DNA from 2 places in the Paraliobacillus zengyii genome. Region 1 is predicted to be linked to the other one. Evidence: a T-box and tRNA genes for the amino acid it is inferred to sense, from the RefSeq annotation. Region 1 holds a T-box; the other holds one or more tRNA genes.
What was found. The T-box of region 1 lies ahead of trpS (tryptophan--tRNA ligase). A T-box ahead of a tRNA ligase gene usually reads a tRNA of that ligase, here a tRNA-Trp.
Positions count from the first base shown of each region.

Region 2: it encodes a tRNA-Trp, which carries the amino acid that the T-box ahead of trpS (tryptophan--tRNA ligase) is inferred to sense. The anticodon was not compared.

Region 1 covers NZ_CP029797.1:969,877-973,353, forward strand. The annotation lists gene DM447_RS04820 (YjbA family protein) at 1-490, shown strand, start outside; gene trpS (tryptophan--tRNA ligase) at 530-1,525, opposite strand; T-box leader at 1,577-1,794, opposite strand; gene DM447_RS04830 (DUF3899 domain-containing protein) at 1,834-2,190, opposite strand; gene DM447_RS04835 (peptide ABC transporter substrate-binding protein) at 2,503-3,477, shown strand, end outside.
Region 2 covers NZ_CP029797.1:762,701-766,177, forward strand. The annotation lists rRNA gene DM447_RS03775 (23S ribosomal RNA) at 1-558, shown strand, start outside; rRNA gene rrf (5S ribosomal RNA) at 709-824, shown strand; tRNA gene DM447_RS03785 (tRNA-Asn) at 838-912, shown strand; tRNA gene DM447_RS03790 (tRNA-Ser) at 916-1,007, shown strand; tRNA gene DM447_RS03795 (tRNA-Glu) at 1,039-1,113, shown strand; tRNA gene DM447_RS03800 (tRNA-Val) at 1,116-1,191, shown strand; tRNA gene DM447_RS03805 (tRNA-Met) at 1,238-1,314, shown strand; tRNA gene DM447_RS03810 (tRNA-Asp) at 1,322-1,398, shown strand; tRNA gene DM447_RS03815 (tRNA-Phe) at 1,427-1,499, shown strand; tRNA gene DM447_RS03820 (tRNA-Tyr) at 1,513-1,598, shown strand; tRNA gene DM447_RS03825 (tRNA-Trp) at 1,626-1,696, shown strand; tRNA gene DM447_RS03830 (tRNA-His) at 1,711-1,783, shown strand; tRNA gene DM447_RS03835 (tRNA-Gln) at 1,798-1,872, shown strand; tRNA gene DM447_RS03840 (tRNA-Gly) at 1,880-1,951, shown strand; tRNA gene DM447_RS03845 (tRNA-Cys) at 1,978-2,051, shown strand; tRNA gene DM447_RS03850 (tRNA-Leu) at 2,060-2,141, shown strand; gene DM447_RS03855 (sugar kinase) at 2,683-3,477, shown strand, end outside.

The DNA.
Region 1 (3,477 bases):
AGTACTTGTCTTGGATACAATGGGTTATAATATACCAATTCGGAAAAGCAGGTTAATACCCCGACAAGAGCGACTTGTTTATGAGATGATTGATGAAAAAGCCAAACCAACATTTTCAATTGATACAAAAAAATCAGAAAAAGCGTATCATATTTTATCCTTACCACCAAAAGAAATGGTAGGTTTAACAAGAAGGGAACGACAATTAAAACAGCTATTAATGATGGCACTTGATCAATTAGAGCGAACGAATAATAAAGAAGAGTTACAATACTGGTTAACCGAGTGGGCTCCACAACGTTATCAAGCCATCCGGAAGATGAATGAGGATACTGCATGGCATATACTGTACCAAGAACTTGTAAATGGTTGGTCAATTGGTCATGAAGTCTTTTGTAAGAAGATTATTAAAGGACAACCATTTTTCGAAAAAATATGGGAACTGGAAGAGAGCGAACCCAAAAATCAAACCTATAAAAGAATTTTATAATGAAAATGGCGTAGGAGCATTAGCCCTACGCCATTTTCATTAAGTACTTTTTTTAACTCTAGCTAGTCCCATTGCTTTTTTTGCTTTTGCTAATGTTTTATTAGCAGTTAAGGCAGCTTTTTCTGCACCCTTATCTAAAATCTGATCTAATTCAGGTGAAGCAATCAATGCTTGATACCGTTCTTGAATTGGTTGTAATGCCTCAATAACAACATCAGCAGTAGATTGTTTAAATGGACCGTAGCCTATTCCTTCAAATTTATTTTCTATAGCTTCAATGGAATCACTTGTAAAGCTTGCATAAATAGTTATTAAATTACTTATTCCTGGTTTGTTTACTTTATCAAACTTAACGATACCTTCAGAATCAGTAACAGCACTTTTAATCTTTTTCTCTATTTTCTTTGGATCATCTAGCATGAAGATAGATGCTTTTTGGTTTTCATCTGACTTACTCATTTTTTTAGTTGGTTCTTGCAAAGACATGATCCGAGCACCAACTTTTGGAACACTAATTTCAGGTAAAGTAAAGATATCATTGTATTTTCGATTGAATCGCTGTGCTAAATTTCGTGCTAATTCTAAATGCTGTTTTTGGTCATCACCGACAGGTACAATATTCGTATTGTAAAGTAATATATCAGCTGTCATTAATGGTGGGTATGTTAACAGTGCAGCAGAAACACCTTCCTTACCAGAAGACTTGTCTTTAAATTGTGTCATTCTTTCTAGTTCACCAATATAGCTGACTGTTTGCATCATCCATCCTAATTGTGTGTGCGCAGGAACTTCAGATTGAATAAATAAAGTAGATTTGTCTTGATCAATTCCCGATGCTAAATAAAGAGCTGCTAATGACCGAATATTATCGCGAAGTTTTAAGCGATCTTGAGGTACGGTAATCGCATGTTCGTCTACGATACAAAAATAGCACTCATGATCTTCTTGTAAATCAACAAAGTGTTTCATCGCTCCTAGATAGTTTCCAATTGTTAGCATTCCACTTGGTTGAATGCCCGAAAAAATTGTTTTCATCTGTTATCACCCTTCTGTTTATAAACATAAAAAAATCCCATAATCCTAATACTAAGGGACGAATAAACCGCGGTGCCACCCTTATTATCTCAGGAACATGAGATCACTTTTAGACAAAATGTCACAGATAACGCCTGTTAAACGGTAAGTGATAATTCACTCACAAGCTCTAAAGCCCCAGTTTCACTAATCCTTGGTATCTGTTCACAGCTTCTCAGACTCTCTACAAACCAGAGGGATTAAATCCTATGCTTTATCAACGCTTTATTAATATCAAATTATATCTAAAACCAAATAAATATGCAAGTTTAGAAATAGTAGATGATAAGTAAGATGAACATGATAATTAATAGGTATAGCCCTTGTTTTAAAAGAAATGCGAGAAAAGAGTCGCCAACTTTAGCTGAGGGCATAGGCTTGTCCTCCCAATCATCAAATGCTAGCTTACGTAATACCCCATTTCCAACTTTTCTAAATCCATAGATGACACCATCAAAAAAACGTCCTTTGATCGTAAAGAAAATCATCCAACATAACAAATAAGTTAAGCTAAAATAAAAGATAATATCTATATAGTAAATTAAACGAAGACTAGGTGAAAATAGTAGAAAAATTAAAAAGGTAACAAACAAATTAATTAGTAACTGAAAAAAAGTGTTTCGCAAGATTCGCAAAATTAAATCACAACCTTCACTTATTTTGACAACAAGTAGTATAGCATATTTTTAATTAAATGGAGATAGTGGATTTTGATGACGTGTAAAAGATGACAGAATTACGGAATTAATTTATATTATAGGTAATTAGAACTATTTTTTGTTATAGAAATGTTAAGTTTATGGGATTTGTGTGTGATTGTGAAAAAATATTGTAAAAAAATAATGCAAAATTGTTAGAAAACTTGTATAATTCAATTTGTGAGTTAAATTACTCGCAGAATAATTAGAGAATTTAAAATATGGGGAGGTCATTTTATAATGAGAAAGTCGAATTGGTTGTTGCTAGTTCTTGCACTAGCATTAAGCATGTTCTTGGCTGCATGTTCTGGTGGAGACGATACATCAGAAACTGACGATACAGAAGGAACAGAAGAAAGTTCACCTGAACAAGTACTTAATTTAATCGAGGCATCACAGATACCTACGATGGATTCATCAATGGCAACAGACGCTGTTGCATTTCAGTTCTTAGGTGAAAGTATGGAAGGACTATATCGTTTAGATGAAGATGTAGTGCCACAACCTGCAATTGCTGCTGGAGAGCCTGAAATCAGTGAAGATGGTTTAGAATGGACAATCACATTACGCGATGATGCTGTTTGGTCAAATGGTGACCCAGTAACAGCGAATGATTTTGTTTTTGCTTGGAGACGAGCTGTTAACCCAGAAACAGGATCTGAGTATGGTCCATTTATGATGAATGGCGTAATTAAAAATGCTGAAGCTATTAATAATGGCGATTTAGACATAGAAGAGTTAGGTGTTGAAGCAGTAAGTGATACAGAATTACTTATCACTTTAGAGAAAGCTATACCATATTTCCATAGTTTATTAACTTTTGGAACGTTCTTACCGCTTAATGAAGCGTTTGTTACAGAACAAGGCGAAGATTATGGTTTATCTTCTGATAACTTACTATTTAACGGACCATTTACATTAAATGACTGGAACCCAACAGGGGATAATCCTGATCAATGGTCACTAGTTAAAAATGAAGATTACTGGGACGCAGAAACTGTGCAACTTGAAACAATTAATGTAAGTGTTGTAAAAGAAACAAGTACAGCAGTTAATCTTTATAACACAGGTGAGATCGATCGAGCTGGTTTAACTGCTGAGTTTGTTGAGCAATATGCAGGACAAGAAGATTATGTAACGCTTCCTGAGCCAACATTATTCTACTTGAAATTAAACCAAGCTAATGAAGCTCTTGCTAACCAAAACATTCGTAAA
Region 2 (3,477 bases), 210 kb from region 1:
AGCTTGACTGCGAGACCTACAAGTCGAGCAGGGACGAAAGTCGGGCTTAGTGATCCGGCGGTACCGTATGGAAGGGCCGTCGCTCAACGGATAAAAGCTACCCCGGGGATAACAGGCTTATCTCCCCCAAGAGTCCACATCGACGGGGAGGTTTGGCACCTCGATGTCGGCTCATCGCATCCTGGGGCTGTAGTCGGTCCCAAGGGTTGGGCTGTTCGCCCATTAAAGCGGTACGCGAGCTGGGTTCAGAACGTCGTGAGACAGTTCGGTCCCTATCCGTCGTGGGCGCAAGAAGTTTGAGAGGAGCTGTCCTTAGTACGAGAGGACCGGGATGGACACACCGCTGGTGTACCAGTTGTTCTGCCAAGAGCATCGCTGGGTAGCTACGTGTGGAAGGGATAAGTGCTGAAAGCATCTAAGCATGAAGCCCCCCTCAAGATGAGACTTCTCATCTTTTTAGAGTAAGATCCCTCAGAGACGATGAGGTTGATAGGTTCGAGGTGGAAGCGTGGTGACACGTGTAGCTGACGAATACTAATAGATCGAGGACTTAACTATAATACTATATGGTGTCTTGTTGTAATTCTTATCTAGTTTTGAAGGTATAATTAATTTTATTCTTTTAAACTCTTGATTTTTTATGAAAAACAGGTATAATACTTGTTGTCATTAAAATTCAAAATACACTTGGATGTATACTCTAAATGATCTGGTGACAATAGCGAAGAGGTCACACCTGTTCCCATGCCGAACACAGTAGTTAAGCTCTTCAGCGCTCATGGTAGTTGGGGCTTTGCCCCTGCAAGAGTAGGACGTCGCCAGGCATATATCCATTATTCCACAGTAGCTCAGTGGTAGAGCAATCGGCTGTTAACCGATCGGTCGTAGGTTCGAGTCCTACCTGTGGAGCCATATGGAGAGCTGTCCGAGTGGCCGAAGGAGCACGATTGGAAATCGTGTAAACCGCTAACGCGGTTTCGAGGGTTCGAATCCCTCGCTCTCCGCCACTTACATACAACTCATTGTATAATTAATTTAGGCCCGTTGGTCAAGCGGTTAAGACACCGCCCTTTCACGGCGGTATCACGGGTTCGATTCCCGTACGGGTCACCAATGGAGGATTAGCTCAGCTGGGAGAGCACCTGCCTTACAAGCAGGGGGTCGCAGGTTCGAGCCCTGCATCCTCCACCATTTTAAACAAGTAATTTTATAGTAGAATTATTTAATTCTACATTATCGCGGGGTGGAGCAGTCTGGTAGCTCGTCGGGCTCATAACCCGAAGGTCGCAAGTTCAAATCTTGCCCCCGCAACCAAATTATTGGTCCGGTAGTTCAGTTGGTTAGAATGCCTGCCTGTCACGCAGGAGGTCGCGGGTTCGAGTCCCGTCCGGACCGCCATTTTTATAAAACTACAATTATTTTACTTGGCTCGGTAGCTCAGTCGGTAGAGCAACGGACTGAAAATCCGTGTGTCGGCGGTTCGATTCCGTCCCGAGCCACCTTTTTTTATTTGGAGGGATAGCGAAGTTGGCCAAACGCGGCGGACTGTAAATCCGCTCCCATCGGGTTCGTAGGTTCGAGTCCTACTCCCTCCACCATTTTTGAATATATTTATATAAGAATATAGGGGTATAGTTTAAAGGTAGAACAGAGGTCTCCAAAACCTCCGGTGTGGGTTCAATTCCTACTACCCCTGCTTTTTTTATTGTGGCGGTCGTGGCGAAGGGGTAAACGCACCGGATTGTGATTCCGGCATACGTGGGTTCAATTCCCACCGGTCGCCCTATTTTTTTACATTGGGCTATAGCCAAGCGGTAAGGCAACGGTTTTTGGTATCGTCATGCGCTGGTTCGAATCCAGCTAGCCCAGCCATCATCTTGCGGAAGTAGTTCAGTGGTAGAACATCACCTTGCCAAGGTGGGGGTCGCGGGTTCGAATCCCGTCTTCCGCTCTCTTTTCATATAGTTTTATTATAATGGCGGTATAGCCAAGTGGTAAGGCAGAGGTCTGCAAAACCTTTATCACCGGTTCAAATCCGGTTACCGCCTCCAAATAACATGCCGGTGTGGCGGAATTGGCAGACGCGCATGACTCAAAATCATGTTCCTTCGGGAGTGCCGGTTCGACCCCGGCCACCGGTATTTAAGTTTTTTGTTCAGGTATGTCAATTAACTGTTAATATTTTGTAATATCAAGTGTTTCCTACATTTTGGGAAACGCTTTTTATTTTGAAAAATGTTCCTTCTAGAATGTGAGTCGAACCTATACCATAGCTATTATAAACATATCATTTAAGCAAGAAATATTAACGTTTCTCAGATTGTGAGAGACGTTTTTTTTATTTTTATTTAACAAAAATCTAATTTTATATTTAATAAATATTTTTTAATCTATCAAAAAATGCTATTCATACGCTGGCAAATGTAATTTAATTAATTTCTCTTTTTTCATTGACATTAATTATGAAAGCGGTATATAATTTATATTATAGAACAGAGTTCCATTATACGGAACGTAAATTAAATCTTTTATATTGAATATTTATTTTATTATTCAATGTATAAAAAATGTACTTACCAAATATAATCATGAGAACATAGATAGTTAGTTCTATATTTTTTGCATACATTTGCAAAAAAGGGCTTCTAAAGAGGCTACTACTATTAGTGAGGAAGATGTTTTATGAGTAAAAGGATAGTTACAATTGGTGAGGCTATGGGCTTATTTGTAGCTGGTGAAGTAGGACGGCTTGAAGATGTAAAGACATTCACTCGATCAATAGCAGGTGCCGAATTAAATGTTAGTGTTGGCTTAGCTAGATTGAATCACGAAGTATATTATACGACCAAAGTTGGCAATGATCCACTTGGAGAATCAATCATAAATTTTATAAAAAAGGAAAGAATCCATAATGATTTTGTCTATCAAAGTAAAAAGGATTTGACTGGATTACAATTAAAGGAAAAATCTATCGAAGGGGATCCGAATGTAGCAAGTTTTCGAAAGAATAGTGCGGCTAGTAAAGTTAGTTTAGCTACCATACAGGAAGTGGATTTTTCTATTTTTGATTTTGTTCATCTAAGTGGCATATTCTTAGCTTTGTCTTCTGAAACAAAAGCTGTTTCTCATTATTTTGCTGAGGAAGGAAGAAGAAACGGGGCATGTATAACCTTTGATCCTAATCTTCGTCCTAATTTGTGGAGTAGTAAGAAAGATATGATTATAAATATAAATGAATTGGCAGCAAAATGTGATATCGTTCTTCCAGGTATTTCTGAAGGGGAAATTCTTACTGGATATAAAGAACCAGAAGATATTGCAAACTTTTATTTAGAAAGGAATGCAAAGTATGTTGTTATCAAGCTTGGTGAAGAAGGTGCATATGTAAAAGGACATGATAGAGAAGGTAAATATATTGAAGGCTTTAAGGTTGATAAAATTGTGGATACTGTTGGGGCTGGAGATGGATTTGCAGTA